DNA from 3 places in the Rodentibacter caecimuris genome. Region 1 is predicted to be linked to each of the others. Evidence: riboswitches for the same ligand, from Rfam matches in the RefSeq annotation. Region 1 holds a riboswitch; each other region holds the start of a gene.

Region 1 (7,018 bases):
TTGTAAGGATAAAGTAGATTATCACCCAAAAAAGTGCGGTCAAAATCCAGTTTAAACTATTATTGAGTTCGGTTTGCCAGTTCATAAATGTTTATCAATGAAAAAAGGGCGAGAGTGTTTCGCCCTGATAAGACTCAATGAATTAGAAGGAATATTCTACGTTAGCCCAATAAGTGCGAGGCATACCTAACACGGCAAAGCTGCGATCATAACGGCCGCGCTGAACCTGCCAGTATGATTTATTAAATAAATTTTCTACTCCAACACGGAATGTTAGGCTTTGTTGCTCACTTAATTTCGCCACATATTTGGCACCTGCATCAACCGTTGTATAAGATGGAAAGGCAAATTTTTCAGAATAATCTTGATAGGATTTTCCATAGTATTGAATTGCCGCATTGAGTGTTAAATTTCTGATAAACGGGGTATCCCATTCAACGGCGGCTTTAGCAATCCAACGAGGGCTGGCAACTTGTGAGCCGTTGATAATCGAGCCGGCAAAACTTGGGTAATCAATTAATTTTCCTTGATTGTAAGTGATACCTAAACTTGGGCGTAATGTACTATTTAGCAGATTTCCGTAGATATTTAATTCAATGCCACGGTTACGTTCTTTGCCTTGTTCCTGTCCGGTTTTAGCATGAATACCGGGGCGTGATAATTGGTAAATGCTTAAGGTTGTGGTCGCAAGATCTTTCCAGTTTTTGCGCACCCCTAATTCGATTTGTCGGCTAACAACCGGTTTTGCCATAACGCCGGTATCCTCATCGGTTGCACCCGGTTCCAAATCTTCTAAATAATTGGCATAAAAAGTTAAGTTTGGATTAGGTACATAGGCTGCCATCACCATTGGGCTAAAACGATTTTCGTGATAACGAACATCTCGGCTTGGTTTTGCCGGATAAGGCAGGGCGTGTTGTTTAATCCACTGGAAACGTCCGCCGAGTGTTAAACGAACTGTGTCATCAATAAATGAAGCGGTATCTGCAAAGGCAAGGCTGTAACTCGCTAGTTTTTCGTTCGTTGCGCCCTGCGTTACAGCACTATTAGGCTGACGGGATGTAATAAATTGCGGGTGATAAAGGTTGATATTGGAATAAACATTTTGATTTAAAACCGCCCCCTGATCGAAATCACGTTGGCGTCTTACCGCATCAAACGCTAAATTCCAGTTGTGGTTGATCGAACCGGTTTCAAATTCACCTTGTAATTTTAGATTTCCGCTTGTTGTACGAATATGGTAATCCATCGCTCTTAGTTGTTGTAAACGATATTGTTCGGTATAGGTGGTTTCATCCATCATTCGAACTTGACCGAATTTGCCGTAATAGCGTGATTCCATATAACCCAAGCCACCGGATAACACCATGCTATAAGGCAGCTCATATTCAAAGGTTCCCATAATGGTTTGATCTTGAGTGGTTTGACCGTTCCAATACGGCACAAAATTTGTATCGCCGCTTGGGGAGCTTGGTAAACGATAGTTTAAGCGCTGAATATCTTGAATACGTGCACGACCGCCATGTGTTGCCCGTTTGGTGTACATATAATCAATACCGGCACGGAATTTCTCACCACGATAGTCTAAACCCACAGCAAATTCTTTGTTTCGTTCGTCATAATTACGGCGTGCCGTATCACCATCACGATATTTCCCGTTTAGGCGGATACCCCATTCTTTATTTGCACCGAAACGGCGACCAAAATCAAAGGTTTCCTGTAAACGATTGTTGCTGTACCAAGCAAAACCAAGTTGATTAATGTCTTTATCAGTCGCCCGTTTGGTCTCAACATTTAAGGAAGAACCGGCGGCACCCTCAGGATCCATTCCGGCGACAGCCGTTGAAGCACCTTTAATTAACTGAGCCGAGCTAACGGCAGCGGTTGGGGAGCTATAAGTAGAATAAAGTCCCGCTAATCCGTTAACCGTAATTTGACGGGCATCCAGTTGTAATCCTCGCACATAAATTCCCGATAACGTATTGGTTTCTCCACCGAAATTCATTACTGAAGAATCAATTTTAGCAATCCCGTCTAAAAGATTACGTTGTTGAGAATTTTCAAAGGCTTTTTCATCATAGTGAACAACCGCAATAGGCGAAGTAAATGCAGTTTGCATCCCAAGTAAACTGAGATTAACAATTTCTTTTTGTTTTTCACCAGCGGCTTTTGCTTTTTCCAATTCGGTGACGACATTCACTTGATCCAATACCATTTCGGAACTTGAGCTGACATCGGTTTGTGTTTCCGCCAACACTGAAACAGATACACCGGTAAAAAGTGCGGTGTAAAGAATACTGTGTTTAAACGCCATATTTGCTTTCCTTAAAATTGATGTAATAAAAAAGAGCGGTAAGTATAACTGAAAATAATTATTTGCCTCAATAGGAATAATTTGTATTTGCTATTAAATGAAAATTTAGAGAAAAATAACCGCACTTTTGCTTGTTTTTTCTTCAGCGGCGGTATAGACTCTTAATCACTTTAGTCGGGGTGCCACGATGTGGCTGAGATGATACCCGTGAACCTGAAACAGTTAGCACTGACGTAGGAAACTAATATGCCAAATTATCTTTTCATTTTTCATTCCATTCTTAATTTTTCATTCTCGCCTATTCAAATCTCTTATTAATTTTGAGAGTCGGCAATGGCGTATATCCGGAATTTAAGTCTTAACTTTGCTGTTCAAGCCTTATTTGAGCGGCTTAATTTATTTCTTTCTAAAAAATTATTAGGTTCATCAGGCGAATCGACGTTGTTACGTTTGAGCGAAAGTATTGATATTCAGGGTTCGGTTCAAGAACAAATCAATGTTGAACCTAATCTATGTATAGCGTGGTTTACGCTAGAACTTTAAATAAGGAGACAAAATGATCACTCAACTTATTGAACGGGCACAACCTCATTGGCAACACTATATTGAGCATCAATTTGTTCGGCAACTGGCTCAAGGCACGTTAGCTAAACGTTGTTTTCAACATTATTTGAAACAAGATTATCGCTATCTTTTTCATTACAGCCGCGCTTTTGCATTGGGTATTTTTAAAGCAAAAAACTTTGCAGAAATGGCGGTGCCACGCAAAACATTAGACATTCTTAGCCAAGAAATTCAATTACATATTAATTATTGCAAGCAGTGGGGGATCAGTGAACAAGAGATGATAAACACGCCGGAAAGCCCGGCTTGTGTGGCTTATACGCGTTACTTATTGGATGTGGGAATGACGGGCGGATTGGCGTAGCTTTATGCCGCTATTACGCCTTGTGCCGTTGGTTATGCTCAAGCGGCTTACTATATCACAACGCATTATCCACGCTTGCCGAATAATCCTTATCAGTCTTGGATTGATGTTTATTCAAGTGCTGATTTTCAGCAAGCCGCAGCAGAAACGGCTGATTTTTTGACATCACTTTGTCAATCATTAAACCCGACTCAACTTACCCATATTCAGAACATTTTTACCACGGCGACACGTATGGAAATTAATTTCTGGCAAATGGGATTAGATTTATCTTAACCACAAAAAGGAGACTATGATGGAATCTATTTATCTTACAAAAATCCGTGAGCAAAATCCGCTCATTCATAATATTACCAACATTGTTGCGGCTAATTTTAGTGCCAACGGATTATTGGCATTAGGGGCTTCCTCGATGATGTCCGATAGCGAAGGGGAGATGGTCGAAATGCCAAATTTAAGCCAAGCTCTCGTGATTAATATCGGCACATTGATCGGCAAAGAACAAAAATCTATGTTGTTGGCAGGTAAAACGGCAAATGCGAAAGGGATCCCTGTTGTGCTTGATCCTGTCGGCGTAGGAGCAACGAGCTATCGGCGAGAGACCATACGTCAGCTGTTGTCTGAAATAAAATTTGCACTAATTCGTGGTAATGCCGGTGAATTGGCAACAATTGCAGGTGAAGCGTGGCAAGCGAAAGGCGTGGATGCCGGACAAGGTAACGTCGATTTGAAAGCCGTTGCCCAACGTGTCGCAAAGCAGCATGGCTGTGTTGTATTGATTAGTGGGGAAGTTGATGTCATCAGCGACGGTAGGCAAACCGCTACGGTGCATAATGGTACGCCGTTGTTCCCTAAAGTAACGGCATCGGGCTGTTTACTCAGTGCGGTCTGTGGGGCTTTCTTAGCTGTGGATTCGGGCGATCATTTTGCGGCAACCCTCGAAGCCTGTGTCGCTTATACCGTTGCGGGCGAACTTGCCGCTCAAGGTCTGACTACTCAAGTCGGCCAATTCCAAATTCGTTTATTAGATGAATTAGCGGCGCTTTCCCCTGAAACGATTGCACATAAAGGGCGGATCAATGAGTAATATTCCCCAAGTATTAACCATCGCCGGTTCGGATAGTGGCGGCGGTGCGGGTATTCAAGCCGATCTAAAAACCTTTCAAATGCAAGGTGTGTTCGGTACTTCAGTGGTGACTGCCGTAACGGCTCAAAATACACAGGGAGTATTTGATATTCACACTATTCCATTGAAAACCATTCGTTCACAACTACAAGCGGTGAAAAACGATTTCAATATTGCAAGCGTGAAAATTGGCATGCTCGGAACGCCGGAAATTATTGAATGTGTGGCGGAATCTCTTAAAGAACGTCCATTTGGCAATTTGGTTCTTGATCCTGTGATGATCGCGAAAGGCGGCGCACCACTCTTACAATCGCAGGCGGTTTCGGCACTTATTGAACATTTGCTCCCGCTGGCGGATGTGATTACTCCCAATCTTCCTGAAACGGAAGCCTTAACGGGGATGACGATTTACGATGAAATGAGCATTCAAAAAGCGGCAAAATCCCTCCAAAAGTTAGGGGCACGTAATGTGATTATCAAAGGCGGGCATTCCCTGAACTCGCAGAGTGAACAATGCCAAGATTGGGTTTTGCTTGACGATGGTGGTTATTTTGTATTGGAAAGCCCACGTTTTTATACGCCACATACGCATGGCACCGGTTGCACCTTTTCCGCTTGTTTAACGGCAGAATTGGCGAAGGGAAAACCGTTGCAAAGTGCGGTCAAAATTGCCAAAGATTTTATTACGGCAGCAATTAGTCAGCCGCTCAATATCGGTCATGGGCACGGGCCGACAAACCATTGGGCTTATCGTGATTTAGTTAATTTAAAGAGGAATGATTAAATGCAAAAAATTCGAGAAATCCTACCGCTTTACTTTGTAGCGGGAACGCAAGATTGTCGGCATTTGGGGGAAAATAATGCACAAAATTTACTTTCTGTATTAAAACAAGCATTAGACGGCGGTATTACTTGTTTCCAATTTCGGGATAAAGGCAAATTTTCCCTTGAACACTCGCCGGCAGCACAAAAAGCGTTAGCCATTAGCTGTCGGGATATGTGCCGTGAATATCGCGTGCCGTTTATCGTCAATGATGATGTTGATTTAGCTTTTGAGCTTGAGGCAGACGGTATCCATGTGGGACAAACCGATATGGCGGTACAGGTTATTCGGGCAAAAGCGAATAAAGCGATGATTGTGGGGTGGTCGGTTAATTTATTAGAAGAAGCCAAAATAGGCGAAGCAATGGCGGAGATTGATTATTTTGGTATTGGGCCGATTTTCCCAACGCAATCAAAGGAAAATCCCAAACCGACACGTGGTATGGGGTTTGTTCAAGATTTGCGAAAATCAGGCATAACGAAACCGTTTGTTGCGATTGGCGGTGTGAAGTTGGAACACGTTCGCACTTTAAGGGAATTTGGGGCTGATGGTGTGGCGGTAATTTCAGCGATCAGTCAGGCAAAAAATGTTGAAATGATGGCTAGAGCGTTAAGAGAGGCTAGCCGGTAAATTGGCTGGCAAAAGTATGCGTTAAATTTGAATGCCTTTCCTTGGAGAAAAATAATGAAACAAAACAGTCCGAAACAAATCGCAATGGCAACAATGATTGGTACGGCGATTGAGTATTTCGACAACTATATTTACGCAATGGCCGCCGTGTTGGTGTTTAACCAGCAATTTTTTCACGCTGCCGATCCTCTCTCAGGGCAGATTGCAGCCCTTTCTACACTCGCTTTAACTTTTATTGCCCGCCCTTTAGGTGCCGCATTGTTTGGGCATTTTGGCGATCGTATCGGGCGCAAAAATACCTTTGTGATGAGCTTATTGTTAATGGGCGTTTCTACTGTGATTATCGGATTATTACCGAGTTATGAAAGTATCGGTATTAGTGCAACAATTTTGCTCTGTTTATGCCGTATCGGACAAGGCATCGGTTTAGGCGGAGAATGGGGCGGTGCCGCATTAGTGGCTGTTGAAAATGCGCCGGAGGGCAAACGTGGTTGGTATGGTACGTTCCCACAACTTGGTGCACCGTTAGGCTTATTATTGGCGAACGGTGTATTTTTGTTGATCGGCGCCATTTTCGGACAGGCGGCAATGTTAGATTGGGCGTGGAGAATTCCGTTTTTATCTTCAATTCTATTGGTTGGTATCGGTTTATATGTGCGGTTAAAACTCACTGAAACCCCGATTTTTCTTGAAAGATTAAATAAACCGCAAGCTAAAGGTTTGCCAATGTTAGAAGTCATGACAAACCATTTCAAATCTTTTTTCTTGGGAATGCTCACTTGTATTGCCGGTTACGTGTTGTTTTATGTCATGATCGCATTTAGTCAAATCTATGCGAAATCCGCACCAACCGTATCGGATGCCGGTTATGCAATGGGATTGGGATTTTCCCCTCATATTTTCACTGCCTTATTAATGGCAAGTGCGCTTTCTTTAGCGGGCACGATTGTCATTTCGGGCAAATACATTGATAAAATTGGTCGTCGGCTTTGGCTGATTTGGACTACCGTCGGTGTTGCGATTTTTGGTTTAGCATTGCCGTTTTTCCTTGAAAACGGCACGGCTCACAGTTTGTTTTGGTTCTTAGTTATCGGAATGGGATTAATTGGAATGGGGTATGGGCCGCTTGCCAGTTTTTTACCGGAATTATTCCCAACCCACGCCCGTTATTCAGGGGCTTCACTGACTTATAATATT
Region 2 (7,018 bases), 470 kb from region 1:
TGCTCTACTTGATAACTTACACGATCCACCGCGTTAAAAGGTGTAGTTTTATCACCAAACTGAACTGAAAGCGCTTTTACTTCCAATAATGCCATTCCGCCCCCTTATTGTTTAAGTTTTGGATCGAGTGCATCACGCAGACCATCGCCCATTAAATTAAAGGCGAGTACCAAAGATAAAATCACCAAGCCCGGAATCGTTACCAACCAGTTAGCTGCCTGCATAAAACTCCGTGCTTCGGAAAGCATGGTGCCTAATTCCGGTGTCGGTGGTTTAGCTCCAATACCAAGGAAACCCAGCGTGGCAAGTTCTAAAATAGCGTTAGAAATCCCCATTGTCATTTGTACAATAAGCGGGGCTAAGCAGTTAGGTAAAATCACAATAAACATTAAGCGTAATACCCCCGCGCCCGCTACTTTAGATGAGGTTACATAATCCCGATTTTTTTCATTCATCACTGCTGCCCGGGTTAAACGAACATAGCTTGGAATAGATACCACCGCAATAGCCAAGGTTGCATTCAGTAAAGAAGGCTCTAAGATCGAAACAACGACAATAGTCAGCAATAAGTTCGGAATTGCCAACATAATATCAATTAAACGCACAATAACCGTATCCAATACGCCACCATAATAACCGGCAAGCAATCCTAAGCTCGTTCCCAACAAACAAGAAAGGATCACGATGACAAAGCCGGCAAAAACTGAAATTCGGGTACCATAAATAATACGTGAAAGAATATCCCGACCAATATCATCAGTACCAAGTAAATAAGCCACGTTGCCACCCTCATACCAAGCTGGAGGTAATAATAGTGCGGTACGATTTTGCTCAGCTGGGTCAAAAGGGGCAATATAGGAAGCAAATATACCGATAAATGCCACAACCAGAATAAAAATTAACCCGATGAGCGCACCTCGATTTTGCTTAAAATAAAACCAAAATTCTTGTAAAGGCGTTCTAGGCACTAACATTGAAGTTGTGTCTGTCATTCTTTCTCCTACATCAATGACGAATACGCGGATTTACCACGCCGTAAAGCAAATCAATGGTTAAATTCACCACAATAATAATCGTGGCGATAATTAAAACGGCGCCTTGCAGTACAGGATAATCCCGTGCATGAATGGCATCAATAATCCATTTTCCAATACCCGGCCACGAGAAAATCGTTTCCGTCAATACCGCACCGGAAAGTAATTGACCGACAATTAATCCCACTACGGTCACCACCGGAATCAACGCGTTACGCAACGCATGTACAATCACAATACGTGTATAACTGAGCCCTTTTGCTTTAGCCGTACGAATATAATCTTCGCCTAATACTTCCAACATAGCGGAGCGGGTCATCCTCGTAATAATCGCAAGCGGTATTGTGCCTAATACAATGGCAGGCAAAATCAAGGATTTCAGCGCATTTTCAAACGCACCCGGTACACTGGAAAGCCAACTATCAATCAGCATAAAACCTGTTGGCGTATCGATCCAAAAATCGTTTTCTAAACGCCCCCCTTGCGGTAAACCAAGGGAAGGAGACACATATAAAATCAGAATCAAGCCCCACCAAAAAATAGGCATAGAGTAACCAGTCAGTGAAATAGTCGTTACTCCATGAGAAATCCAACTGTCTTTTTTCACCGCAGCTATTGTGCCGAGTATCAGGCCACCGAGTAGCGACCAAAGCAACGCAAAAAAAGCCAACTCAGTCGTAGCCGGGAAAAGGGTAAAAAACTCGGTAATAACAGGTTGTTGTGTACGAAATGAAGCGCCAAAATCCCCTTGAATCACATTACCAATATAGTTGAAGTATTGCTGATATAGAGGAAGATCTAAACCTAATTGATGCATCATTTGCTGGTGAACCTCAGGCGTTAAGCCCCGTTCCCCCATCATAATTTCTACCGGATCACCTGGGATAAAATGGATGAGAGCAAAGGTGACAAAAGTAATGGCAATGAAAGTTGGAATCACCATCAAAATACGTTTGAAGATAAATTTAAACATGGGAATTTGTTGATAATCACTTAACAAAAAGTGCGGTCAAAATTCACCGCACTTTTCAAAAAAACCAATAGGTAAAATAAAAAATCTATCGGATTCTACCGCACTTTAGCTTACTTTGCCAAATCACTAAAGGTTATTGGCTATGTCTTGTTGGAATATGAGAAGGGAATTACATCTTTTCTAACTTTGCCAAATGCGCAATCAGCCATTTAATGCCCTGGGCTTGGAAAGCAATTTGTAATCTTGTGTTATTGTCGCTCCCTTCAACATTAATCACCGTACCGACACCAAACTTTTCATGTTTCACTTTTTGCCCCATTTTCCATCCGTTTTCATTCTCTATCGAATGAGACAGCGTTCCCACTTTCGCTAGATTCATTGCCCGTGTAACCGTTCCGCGCAAACGAATTTCTTGGATACATTCTCGCGGTAACTCTGCGATAAAACGGGATGGGAGATGGCGTTCTTCTTTTGCATATAAACGACGACTCTCCGCATAGGAAATGGTCAATTTTTTCTTTGCACGGGTAATACCGACATACGCCAAACGGCGTTCTTCTTCCAAACGCCCCGGCTCTTCAAAAGAGCGGAAACTCGGAAACAGACCTTCTTCCACGCCGACGATAAATACACGGGGAAATTCCAATCCTTTTGCGGAATGCAATGTCATCATTTCGACACAAGATTGATGCGGTGAAGCTTGTTCCTCTCCCGCTTCAAGCGAGGCATGAGTTAGAAAAGCAGTAAGATCCGTCATGTCATCCGCCTCATCGGGTTTTATAAATTCACGTGTCGCAGTGACTAATTCTTCCAAGTTTTCGATCCGCACTTCGCCCTTTTCTCCCTTTTCCTGTTTATACATTTCATACAAACCGGAATGTTTAATCACAAAATCCGTTTGAGCAAAAAGCGGCATTTCAAAGGTATCCTGCTGCAAAGAATTAATTAATTCTTGAAAGCGTAATAATGCGGTGGATGCTCGTCCCGCAAGCATATTTTCTTGGATGGCAACTTGTATCGCCTGCCATAATGTAATTTGACGTGCACGTGTTAAATTTCGTAAGACATCTAAAGTGCGGTCACCAATCCCTCGTGTCGGCGTGTTAATCACGCGTTCAAATGCCGCATCATCTTGTCGGTTATTAATCAAACGCAAATAGGCTAAGGCATCTTTAATTTCTTGGCGTTCAAAGAATCTCACCCCACCATAAATCCGATAAGGAATTTGACTACGAATTAAAGCCTCCTCAATCACGCGGGATTGACTGTTGCTACGGTAAAGCACGGCACAATCATCCAGTTTTCCCCCGTTATCCACCCAATCCTGAATTTGCGACGCCACAAATTTGGCTTCGTCCAGCTCATTAAAAGCGGCATAAATTCCAACAGGCTCTCCTTTTTCCCCTTCCGTCCACAAATTTTTCCCAAGCCTATCCGTATTATTGGCAATTAATTCATTTGCACTATTTAAAATATTCGCGGTAGAACGGTAATTTTGTTCAAGACGAATGGTTTTGGCATTGAAATCTTTCAGGAATTTTTGAATATTTTCAACTTGTGCGCCACGCCAACCATAAATAGATTGATCATCATCCCCCACTACCATCACTTTTCCGCTCTGTCCGGCAAGGGTTTTGATCCATTGATATTGAATTTTATTGGTATCCTGAAACTCATCTACCAAAATATGTTGAAAACGTTGTTGGTAACGCTGCAAAATCAGCGGTTTTTTTTCAAATAATTCATAAGCACGAATCAATAACTCCGCAAAATCCACTAATCCCGCACGGTCACTGGTATCTTGATAAATTTGATAAATTTTAATCCATTCACGCTCTTGGCGATCGTTAAAATCCTCGATCTCGTGCGGGCGCAAACCTTCATCTTTTTTATTATTGATGTACCAACAAGCTTGTTTGGGAGGAAAGGCTTTTTCATCAAAATTGTGCAATTTTAGTAAGCGTTTAACTAAACGCAATTGATCTTCCGAATCCAAAATTTGGAAATCCTGCGGCAAACCGACATCTAAATGGTGCGCACGCAATAAACGATGAGCAATGCTGTGAAAAGTGCCAATCCACATTCCGAATAAACTGTGTTGGGAATGTTTGGCTAATGTTTCTTGAATACGATGGCGCATTTCCGCTGCGGCTTTATTGGTAAAAGTCACCGCCATAATGCTCCCTTCAGAAATATTTTCTACTGCCATCAACCAAGCAATACGGTGAGTTAATACTCGGGTCTTACCGCTTCCCGCCCCAGCCAGCACTAAACAGTTATCAAGGGGAGCCGCAACCGCTTCACGCTGTTTATCATTCAACCCATCAAGTAATTCAGAAATATCCGTCATAACATTATTTTATCTGTTTAAATTTACAGTCATTATAGACATTATTTGTAAGCGAATCTAGCGTTAACTATAGTTTTAAACAAAAGGTCTGTAATCACTTAATACTCAACTATTCCAAGACGGAGGCTTTAGATTTGAGAGTAGATGAATACTACAAAGATGTTTCAATACACAACCGCCTGAAGGCGGCTGCCTTTTTTCGCTGCTTCATCAAGTAACTTCGGAATGTTTCAATACACAGCCTCCTGAAGGCGGCTGCTTGTATTTCAACCACTATTTTTCATGACAAAAACTCCATATATTTGTACATTTAAAACATCACAACGACAGCAACAATAAACAGATCCGACTTTACAAAAATAGGGGGACAGCTTATAGTGGATTCGGTTAGTCGGGGTGCAAAATCGCTGAGAAATACCCGTGAACCTGAAGCAGTTAGCACTGACGTAGGAAACTAATCTTCTCTTCCTCAAGGGCTGACTTACTTTTTTCTTTAATTCATCAATTAATAATAAGTAGGGATGCATGATGACCCACTATGCGCATTTAAAAAATACCTTAAAATTTACCGCACTTTGTACTCTTTTAGGTTTCAGTTTACCAAATCATGCCGAGACACAAGGAAAACTCGTTGTTTATTGCAGCGTTCAAAACACTACCTGCGAGAAAGTTTCACAAGCATTTAGCAAAAAATATCATGTTGAAACACAATTTGTGCGTCATAGCACCGGCACTGTGCTAGGCAAGCTCAAAGCAGAAAAAGATAATCCTCAAGCTGATGTTTGGTATGGCGGAACCTTTGAACCGCACCTTCAAGCACGAGATGCCGGTTTGCTTGCGATTTATCGTTCCCCTGAACAAAAAGATATTATGCCTCAATTTAAAAAATTGGTAGAACAACGCGGGGATACCACTTCAATTATTTATTTGATGGAACTTGGCATTGGGATAAATGAAAAATCCCTTACCGAAAAAAACATCGCCAAGCCACAATGTTATGCGGATTTATTAAAACCGGAATTTAAGGATTTAGTGCAATATCCCGATCCTCGTGTATCCGGTACGGGATATAGTATTCTTTCGACCTTAATCGAAATTATGGGTGAAGATAAAGCGTTCGATTATTTAAAAGCCTTAAACAAAAATATCAACCAATATACCAAAAGTGGCATGGCAACCAGCAATCTTTCTACCGGTGCAACGGCAGTGAATATTAGTTTTATGCACGCCTATGTACGTGAAAAAGATAAAGGCGCGCCTGTTGTCGGCATCTTGCCTTGCGAAGGAGTCGGTTACACCCTAGGGGCTGCAAGTATTATCAAAAACGGACGAAATTTAGAAAATGCCAAACGTTTTATTGATTTTGTCCTGTCCGCCGAAGCACAAGAAATTCCGTGGCGTGAAGCTGATTCTTATCAGTTACCGACCAATATCCACGCAAAATCGCACCCAAATCTCCCCAATCCGATGAAATTAAAATTAATTGATATTGATTTCATTCGGTTTGGCGCCGACCAAGAAGCGAAACGTTTAATTGATCGCTGGATGAAAGAAGTAAAAGGGGAATAAACTTCAAAAAAGACGAGGCGATTCAATCAGCCTCGTCTTTTTTATGATAAGAATTAATGAAACACTTTATCGCGAAAAACACCTAAAAAATTAACCGCTCTTTTCCTGTATAAACATTCCCCTTACCTTCTCTTGCAAACCCTACCAATGTCAAATGATGAGTTTCAGCCATTTTTACCGCCAAATCCGTTGCCGCGGAAATTGCGACTAACATTTCTACTCGACATGAAATTGCTTTTTGCACCATTTCATAGCTTGCTCTACTTGATGTCAAAATGAAACCCTGTTTATCGGTTTTAGCATACCAACCAAGCAGTTTATCCAATGCTACATGACGTCCAACATCTTCTCGAATAGCAAGTATATTGCCTTGTAAATCAAAAAATGCACAGGCATGGGTTGCACCGGTTTGGTTACCTAATTGTTGATTTTCCTGCAACGTAGAAAGGCAATTATCGAGCAAACTAACATCAAACTGAAAAGTGCGGTCTAATTTAGGAAAGTTTTTATATACTTGGTTTAACTGTTCCGTGCCACAAATTCCACACCCCGTACGTCCGGTAAGATTTCGTCGATGTTCTTTAAGTGCCATAAATTGACGACTGGAAAGCTCAATTTGCACTTCAATGCCATTACACACTTCTTGTACATCAATACCATAAATATCAGCAGGTTGATTAATAATGCCTTCCGTTAAAGAAAAACCTAAAGCAAAATCTTCTAAATCCTGCGGAGAACACATCATCACAGCATGAGAAATACCGTTATAAACAAGTGAAACCGGGGTTTCAACAGCGAGCAAATCGTTTTTTGTTTGTAAAAGTGCGGTTGATTTTTCTGATGTTTTTGGCTTTTTTAAAAAAAAATTGATGGATTGTTCAATTAACCCATTCATTGATAACCTGCCTATTAATCATGTAACGAAAATGTTAAGTTTTCTTGCTAATTTCGTGATCTTAGTCACGTATTTTGTGGATATAATGCATTTTGATTATGGATTTATCACTAAAAAATAGGTATTCTACGACAAGCTTAAATTGATGTTTTTTTATACTCAATTTAGTCTGTTGATCGGCGTTATTCTAACGAAAT
Region 3 (7,018 bases), 350 kb from region 1:
TAATCGCCGCTTCTTGACTCCGATATTGTCCGATTTGTTGATAAAGCAAGTGCGGTAAAGAAGTAAAATCCGGACTACCAAATAAGGCAATTGCCGTAAAATCCCCTAAAGAGAGTGTTGTCGCCAAAGCAAAGGTATATTTTAGCGGTGTTTTTAATAAGGGATATTCAATTAATTTGAAGCGTTGCCACCCTTTAAGGTTTAGCGATAAACACAATTTTTCGTAATACTGCGTAGCTTGCATCATCGGTGTACTTAAAATTCGAATGACAAAAGGCATTGCGGCTAACGCATTACACAGCACGACAATTAAAAATAAATGAACATTGCTAAAATCCATTTCCTGTAAAATTAAAAATAATCCTACCGAGAGAATTAACGTTGGTACGGCTAAAATCATCATACCACCGGTTTGAATGAGGGTTGCAAACACAGGAAAATGAAGCCATTGTAGCTGGCGGGAAAGCAGAAGTAATAAAAAAGAAAACACTATCGCTAATACACCTGAAGCGGGTGCCATTGAAAGGGAATAGATTAACGCTTTCCATAATTGGGGATCTTGCCAAAAACTAAACCATTCCGGTGCCCTCACCCCTTCCACCACAATACTCAGCAATGGTATGAAAAGAAATAAACATACGCTAAACAAAATAAAAACATTAAAAATTTTGACCGCACTTGATGGCGGCATCAACCAAATATAGCATTGGGAAAGGTTGGTTTCCGGCGGTTTAGCAAAAATTTGGGATACTCCAAATAATACAAAGCAAAAAACAAATTGAATCAAGGCAAATAAAGCCGCTTTAGGAAAATCAAATTCAAAAAAGATCGCTTGGTAAATAGCAACCTCCAAAGTGCTATTTTGTGGCCCGCCACCAAGAGAAAGCACGATGGTGAAACTGGTAAAACACAGCATAAAAATGAGAACAAAAGTCGGTAAAAGCTGGTTTTTAAGGTAAGGCATTTCAATTAAACGAAAAAATTGCCAACCTTGAATATTTAATTGTGCGGCTAACTGATGTTGTTCTGAGGGAATAGCTTGCAAGGCTTGTTGCGTTACCCTCGCAGCAAGGGGAATATTAAAAAAGAGGTGGGCAATTAATATACCGTTCAACCCATAAATTGTCGGTTTCCAATTAATCCCTAACCACTGCATTAGCCGACTTAACCAACCCTCTGTGCCATAAATTTCGAGTAAGCCAAAGATCGCCAAAAGCGCCGGCAACACAAAAGTAAGGGAAAGTAAACGCTGGATAAGACGTTTTCCCGGGAAAGGCTGATAAAAAAACACACGTCCAAATAATGCCCCGAGCAGCACAGCAAGCAATGCTGACAAAAAGGCTTGCCCGAAGCTAAAAAAGATAACTTGATGTAAATAGTCATCCTGCTTGAAAGCCTCCCAAGAATAATTTCCACCGACGGAAAATACTGCAGAAAGCGATGTGCTATAAAGCAAAACAATGAAAAAAATAACCGCACTTCCGCCAATATAATGACGAGGACGGAAATGCGGATAAGAAAACAACGATATCATTAGAAACTATTTAGAAAGTGCTTTTTGCCACTGATTAATCCAAGTTTTTAATTGTTCTCCCGTGACTTTTGACGTATCCAGTACCGGCGTATTTTGAGTATGTTTTTTTAGCGCATCAATATGACTTTCGATAGGACTATCAATGACCGGTAACATCACATTATTTTTCGCAATATCGGCTTGTGCTTCCGGTGAAATCAAATAATCAAGAAAGTGATCCGCGCAAGCATTATTACGGTTCGCCACTTTAGCAACGACTTCCACTTGTAATACGCCGCCTTCACTAAATTCCGTAGCCATATAATTATCTTTTTGCTCAGAAAGAATATGGTAAATTGGCGAGGTGTTTGTGCTTAACACGAGATCCCCCTCCCCCTTTAAGAATGCACCGTAGGCTTCTGTCCAACCTTTTGTAATCGTTACAGTGTGTTCTGACAAGGTTTTCCAGACATTTTGTGCTTCCGACTGCGGATAAAGGGCATTTACCCAAAGTAATAAACCGCGTCCGATACTACTGGTTCGCGGATCTTGATATAGCACTTTTAGATCTTTACGCGCAATCAATTCTTTCAAACTTGTTGGTGGGTTAGTTAATTTATTTTTATCGTAAATAAAAGCATATTTTGCAAAATCAAAAGGCAAAAATGTGTGATCATCCCATTTTAGCGGTAATGCCAATTTACCAAGATCCACTTGGTTAGGCTCAAACATTGCTAATTTTTTGGCTTCATCAATTTGATGATTATCTAAACCTAATACCACATCCGCTTTAATTTTTTTTCCTTCTAAGCGTACACGATTAAACAAAGTACCATTATTATCAAAGGCAACATAATTTAACTGACACTGTGGAAATTGTTTTTCAAAGCCGCTTTTGACTTTCGGCCCGGCACTCCAATCGGCACTAAAAGAATCGTAAGTATAAACAGTGAGTGGTTGTGCAGCAGTTTGAGCAAATGCAGAAGCAGCAAAAAGTGCGGTTGAAATGAGGATTATTTTCTTCATTGTACTGTCCTTATAAAAATAGAAATGAAGAAACAGCCTAATGAAAAGAGTTAGTTTCCTACGCCAGCATTATCTGTTTCAGGTTCACGGGTATCTCTCAGCCAAACAATGTTAGCACCCCGACTAAGGGTTAAAAGTCTATATAAACTTTTTAAAATATACAAGCACCTTGAAACAAAACTGTTAGTTTGATCACAAAATTTAGACAAAATAAAACCCGCAATAAACGGGTTTTAAGGATGGAAGATTATGCTTCTTGGTGCTTTGCTGCAACTTCGCTTAATAACGTTTGCAACTCACCTGCTTGATACATTTCCAGAATAATATCACAGCCACCAATTAATTCACCCTCTACCCATAATTGTGGGAAAGTTGGCCAATTAGCATAAGCAGGTAACTCAGCACGAATATCCGGATGCTGAAGAATATCCACATAACCAAAAGGTACTTTGCAGTTCATTAATGCCTCTGCCGCACGAGCAGAAAAACCACAAGAAGGCAATTTTGGTGAGCCTTTCATATAAATTAAAATCGGGTTTTCGCTGATTTGTTTTTTGATTTTGTCTAACGTTTCCATAATGTTCCCCGTAAAAAATAGAGGCACGTATTCTAACATAAGTTAGAGGTATCACAAATTAGAACTTGAGTAATTATGTCAGGTTTACCAACTTCCGCCGGCACCGCCGCCACCGAATCCTCCACCGCCAAAACCGCCTCCCGATGAACCGCCACCACCGAATCCGCCGCCAAATCCCCCACCAAAACCAGAGCCTCCGCGACGGCGGGATAATGTTGATTGACGCACAATTCGATTCAATTGATCACGCTGATTCGGGCTGATATAAATTTCATCTTTATGATATTGATATTCGCCAAACACAACAAAGGCAATAAACACCAGCACCATAATGAAAGGAATATATTTATCAAACTCACTATCTTCCATTTGATAAGCACCGTATTCCCCTTGGCTTGCAGCGATTATGTCATTTAATCCGTCATTAATACCCTGTGCATACTGCCCTTGTTTAAATTGCGGTAAAATTGCATTGCGGATAACCTGTGATAAAAAAGCGTCCGGTAATACCCCTTCTAAACCTTGCCCTGTCGCAATAAATACTTTGCGATCATTTTTTGCAATTAACATTAAAACGCCGTTATTTAGCTGCTTACGCCCTATTCCCCACTTATCACCTAAGGCAAAAGTATAATCCGCAATTTCATATTCACCGGTAGTCGGTACAAGCACAACGGCAATTTGCGAGCTGGTTGCCTCTCCATAAGAGACCAGTTTGTTTTCTAGAAGTTGCCGTTGCTGTGAGGAAAGCGTATTGGTGTAATCATTCACATAATGGAAAGGATTTGGCGTAGGCGGAAACTGTGCGGCAGAGACAAAAGCGCCCCAAAAAACGAAGATAAAAACAACCGCACTTTTCATGATTTGCAAAAGTTTAGTCATGAATAATCACCTCATTTGGCAACTCATTTCTGTCATCAACTTGAATAGGAAAATGCGTTTTTAAGGTATCGGTAATATGTTCAATCGCCTCAACGATACCTTGTGTGTAGGCTTTTTCCTTAAATCGTGCAATCATTAAATCACATTGTTTTTGCCAATAAGCATCATCGACAAATTGATGAATTCCTTTATCACCAATAATGGCACAAAGATGATTTTTGTATCCAACATAAATTAATACTGCATTTTTTGCTGCCGTTTGATGCATATCAAGCTCACCAAAAATTTGTAATGCTCGCTCAATCGCCGATAATCCTTTTTCGGTTTTTGGTAATTTACGTTCAATATAAACCCGTAATTCTGCCGAACTTTGACTTTCAAGGCGAGCAATTGCCGCCTCAATTTGTTTTTTATCAACAGGGATTCTTGAAAGGAATTTCATCCGCTATGTCCTAGTTAAAATTTACTGTTGGCGCATTTTCAGCACCGGCTGAGGATTTAAAGTAAGGTTTTTCTTTAAAACCCAAAATCAACGCAGCAAATTTTGTTGGAAATTGACGCACTTTTTGGTTATACAATCGAGCTGCATCATTAAACTTATTACGGGCAACATTAATACGATTTTCTGTTCCTTCAAGTTGTGCTTGTAAATTCATAAAGCCTTCATGCGCCTTTAATTGCGGATATTGTTCAACAGTAACAAGTAATCGGGATAATGCGGATCCCACTTGATTTTGTTCCTGCTGGAATTGAGCAAGTTGTTCTTCCGTCATATTTGCAGGATCAATTTTAGTTTGTGTCGCTTTTGCTCTTGCTTCAATCACATTCGTTAAGGTTTGCTGTTCAAAATTTGCTTGCCCTTTCACTGTATTTACTAAATTTGGGATGAGATCTGCACGGCGTTGATAAGAAGACTCTACGTTTGCCCACACAGAATCAATTTCTTCTTCCGCTTTAACTAAACCGTTATAACTAGACATTAAAGTAAATCCTGCCACGATAACAACAAGGATAATAACAAGCCATTTTTTCATGATAATGTTCCTATTAATAAAATTAACAAAATTCTTCTTACTAAAAGAAAAGACCTAAACCGAAGTTTAGGCCTTTTTCTATTTAATCCATCAACGGATAACTAAATGAAATTATTTAGTACCGTTAACTGCGATTTCAACGCGACGGTCTGGCGCTAAGCAAGCGATAAGCGCTTTACGACCTTTAACCGCGTCACAAGTTGCACCGGTAACAGGATTTGCTTCACCATAACCAGTAGCAGTGATGTCTTGTGCTGCAACACCTTTAGCAACTAAGTAGTTAGCTACAGAATCTGCACGACGTTGTGATAATTTTAAGTTTGCTGCATCTTTACCGATACGGTCTGTGTAACCAGCAACGGCTACTTTAGCGCTATTTACTTGTGCGATTTCACCATAGATACCGTCTAAAGTTGCTTGTGCTTGTGGTTTTAAGTTTGCTTTACCGAAAGCGAAAGTAACATCAGAATTTAAGTTGAAAGTTTTGCTTACAACTTCAGGCGCAACAACCGGAGCACCTTGACCGAAACGGTAAGATAAACCAGCAGTTACAGAACCGATCCACGGAGTATAGTCTGCATCTTCTGCAATTTTGTTATCTTTACCAACAGAAGTTAACCATTGGTATTCAACACGCAATGCTAACTCTGGTAATGAAGGTAATGCATACTCAACACCTGCTGCAAATACCGGAGACACTTTTAAGCTGTGAGCACGAGTACCCCAAACGCTACCTTCCTCTGCAACACCCTTAGCATTTTTATAGTCTGAACGAACTAATGCCGCACCAGCACGACCATAAAGGTCTAAGCCTTCTAACACTTCATAGCTTCCTTTTAAGCTTAAGTGTGCACCGTGGTTAGTGTGTTTTGAAACAACTTTTTCGCCTTTAGAGAATTTAGCACGACCAAAATCATCGTAACCTAATTCTACCGCTAAACCTAAGTTGTCACGGTTTAAAACTTGGTAACCACCGAAAACACCGTAAGTTACAGAGTTACGGTTAACACCGAAACCATTTTCGTGACCAACATATTTTGAGTCGACTCGTTTTAAACCATCATGGAAAGATGCCCAACCTGCTTTAGCACCAACATAGAAAGTATTTTCTTGTGGAGCTGCCTGAGCTACTGAAGTTGCTGCTAAACCAGCTACTACTAATGCGATTGCAGTTTTTTTCATTTTGATGTCCTCTATTTAGTCATCGATTGATAAAAATAAGAAAAGTTTCCTCGTCTATCGTGAACTTTATAAAATAAGTAACACTCTAAACATTTGCTTAACTAGGGTTTTGAATTTGCCCTATATCTATCCTTTTGACAAATTCAATTCCTTTGTATCGCCAAAGGAACGTTCAAAAGTAAGATTATTATCCTATAAAAAACTCAAAGATCAAACTTTTTTTGTCATTTTTGTTTATTTATTAAACAATCAATGCAATAAATGAATTCTTGTTCAGTAATAATCTAGTCTATTTTCCCTTGCTTTTCCCCTTTTTATACTAGGTTCCTGCTGTAAAAATCGACATTCTTTTTTACATCATATATCATCGCTCTATTCTTTTTTCCTATTTTACGAATGATACTATGCTACCTCGTCTTTCCAACACACCACAACTTGATAAAAGCGTTCAACATTACCTTGTAGAGCTAAAAAAACAACATTTTGAGGGGGATATTGCGACAGGTTATGCCGATAGACTAAGCCTCGCTACGGATAACAGTGTCTATCAGTATCTGCCGCAAGCTATATTGTTCCCAAAAACAGTGTCGGATGTCGTACGTATCACAAAATTGGCGAATCTACCCGACTTTCAATCGCTCACTTTTACCCCCCGAGGCGGTGGAACAGGCACCAACGGGCAAGCACTCAATCACAATATTATTGTAGATATGTCCCGTTACATGACCGCTATTTTGGAGCTGAATGTCGAAGAACGTTGGGTACAGGTACAAGCAGGTGTAGTAAAAGATCAACTTAATCAAT

Evidence for each region. A riboswitch is a leader RNA that binds a small molecule or an ion and turns the genes downstream of it on or off. The one in region 1 is predicted to bind thiamine pyrophosphate.
Region 2: another riboswitch for thiamine pyrophosphate. It lies ahead of FEE42_RS11465 (ABC transporter substrate-binding protein); the one in region 1 lies ahead of FEE42_RS00975 (hypothetical protein).
Region 3: another riboswitch for thiamine pyrophosphate. It lies ahead of thiB (thiamine ABC transporter substrate binding subunit); the one in region 1 lies ahead of FEE42_RS00975 (hypothetical protein).

The regions. Positions count from the first base shown of each region.
Region 1 is NZ_CP040863.1:202,633-209,650, forward strand. It holds gene FEE42_RS00965 (ABC transporter ATP-binding protein/permease) at 1-85, opposite strand, end outside; gene FEE42_RS00970 (TonB-dependent receptor) at 143-2,314, opposite strand; TPP riboswitch at 2,480-2,571, shown strand; gene FEE42_RS00975 (hypothetical protein) at 2,648-2,857, shown strand; partial or broken gene tenA (thiaminase II) at 2,871-3,518, shown strand; gene thiM (hydroxyethylthiazole kinase) at 3,538-4,329, shown strand; gene thiD (bifunctional hydroxymethylpyrimidine kinase/phosphomethylpyrimidine kinase) at 4,322-5,152, shown strand; gene thiE (thiamine phosphate synthase) at 5,153-5,821, shown strand; gene FEE42_RS01000 (MFS transporter) at 5,873-7,018, shown strand, end outside.
Region 2 is NZ_CP040863.1:2,344,485-2,351,502, reverse strand. It holds gene dppD (dipeptide ABC transporter ATP-binding protein) at 1-95, opposite strand, end outside; gene FEE42_RS11480 (ABC transporter permease subunit) at 105-992, opposite strand; gene FEE42_RS11475 (ABC transporter permease subunit) at 1,006-2,007, opposite strand; gene uvrD (DNA helicase II) at 2,177-4,357, opposite strand; TPP riboswitch at 4,740-4,827, shown strand; gene FEE42_RS11465 (ABC transporter substrate-binding protein) at 4,886-5,926, shown strand; gene fdhD (formate dehydrogenase accessory sulfurtransferase FdhD) at 6,009-6,821, opposite strand.
Region 3 is NZ_CP040863.1:2,455,761-2,462,778, reverse strand. It holds gene thiP (thiamine/thiamine pyrophosphate ABC transporter permease ThiP) at 1-1,534, opposite strand, end outside; gene thiB (thiamine ABC transporter substrate binding subunit) at 1,541-2,539, opposite strand; TPP riboswitch at 2,578-2,671, opposite strand; gene grxD (Grx4 family monothiol glutaredoxin) at 2,787-3,116, opposite strand; gene FEE42_RS11965 (TPM domain-containing protein) at 3,201-3,998, opposite strand; gene FEE42_RS11960 (TPM domain-containing protein) at 3,991-4,440, opposite strand; gene FEE42_RS11955 (LemA family protein) at 4,451-5,032, opposite strand; gene ompA (porin OmpA) at 5,144-6,214, opposite strand; gene ydiJ (D-2-hydroxyglutarate dehydrogenase YdiJ) at 6,619-7,018, shown strand, end outside.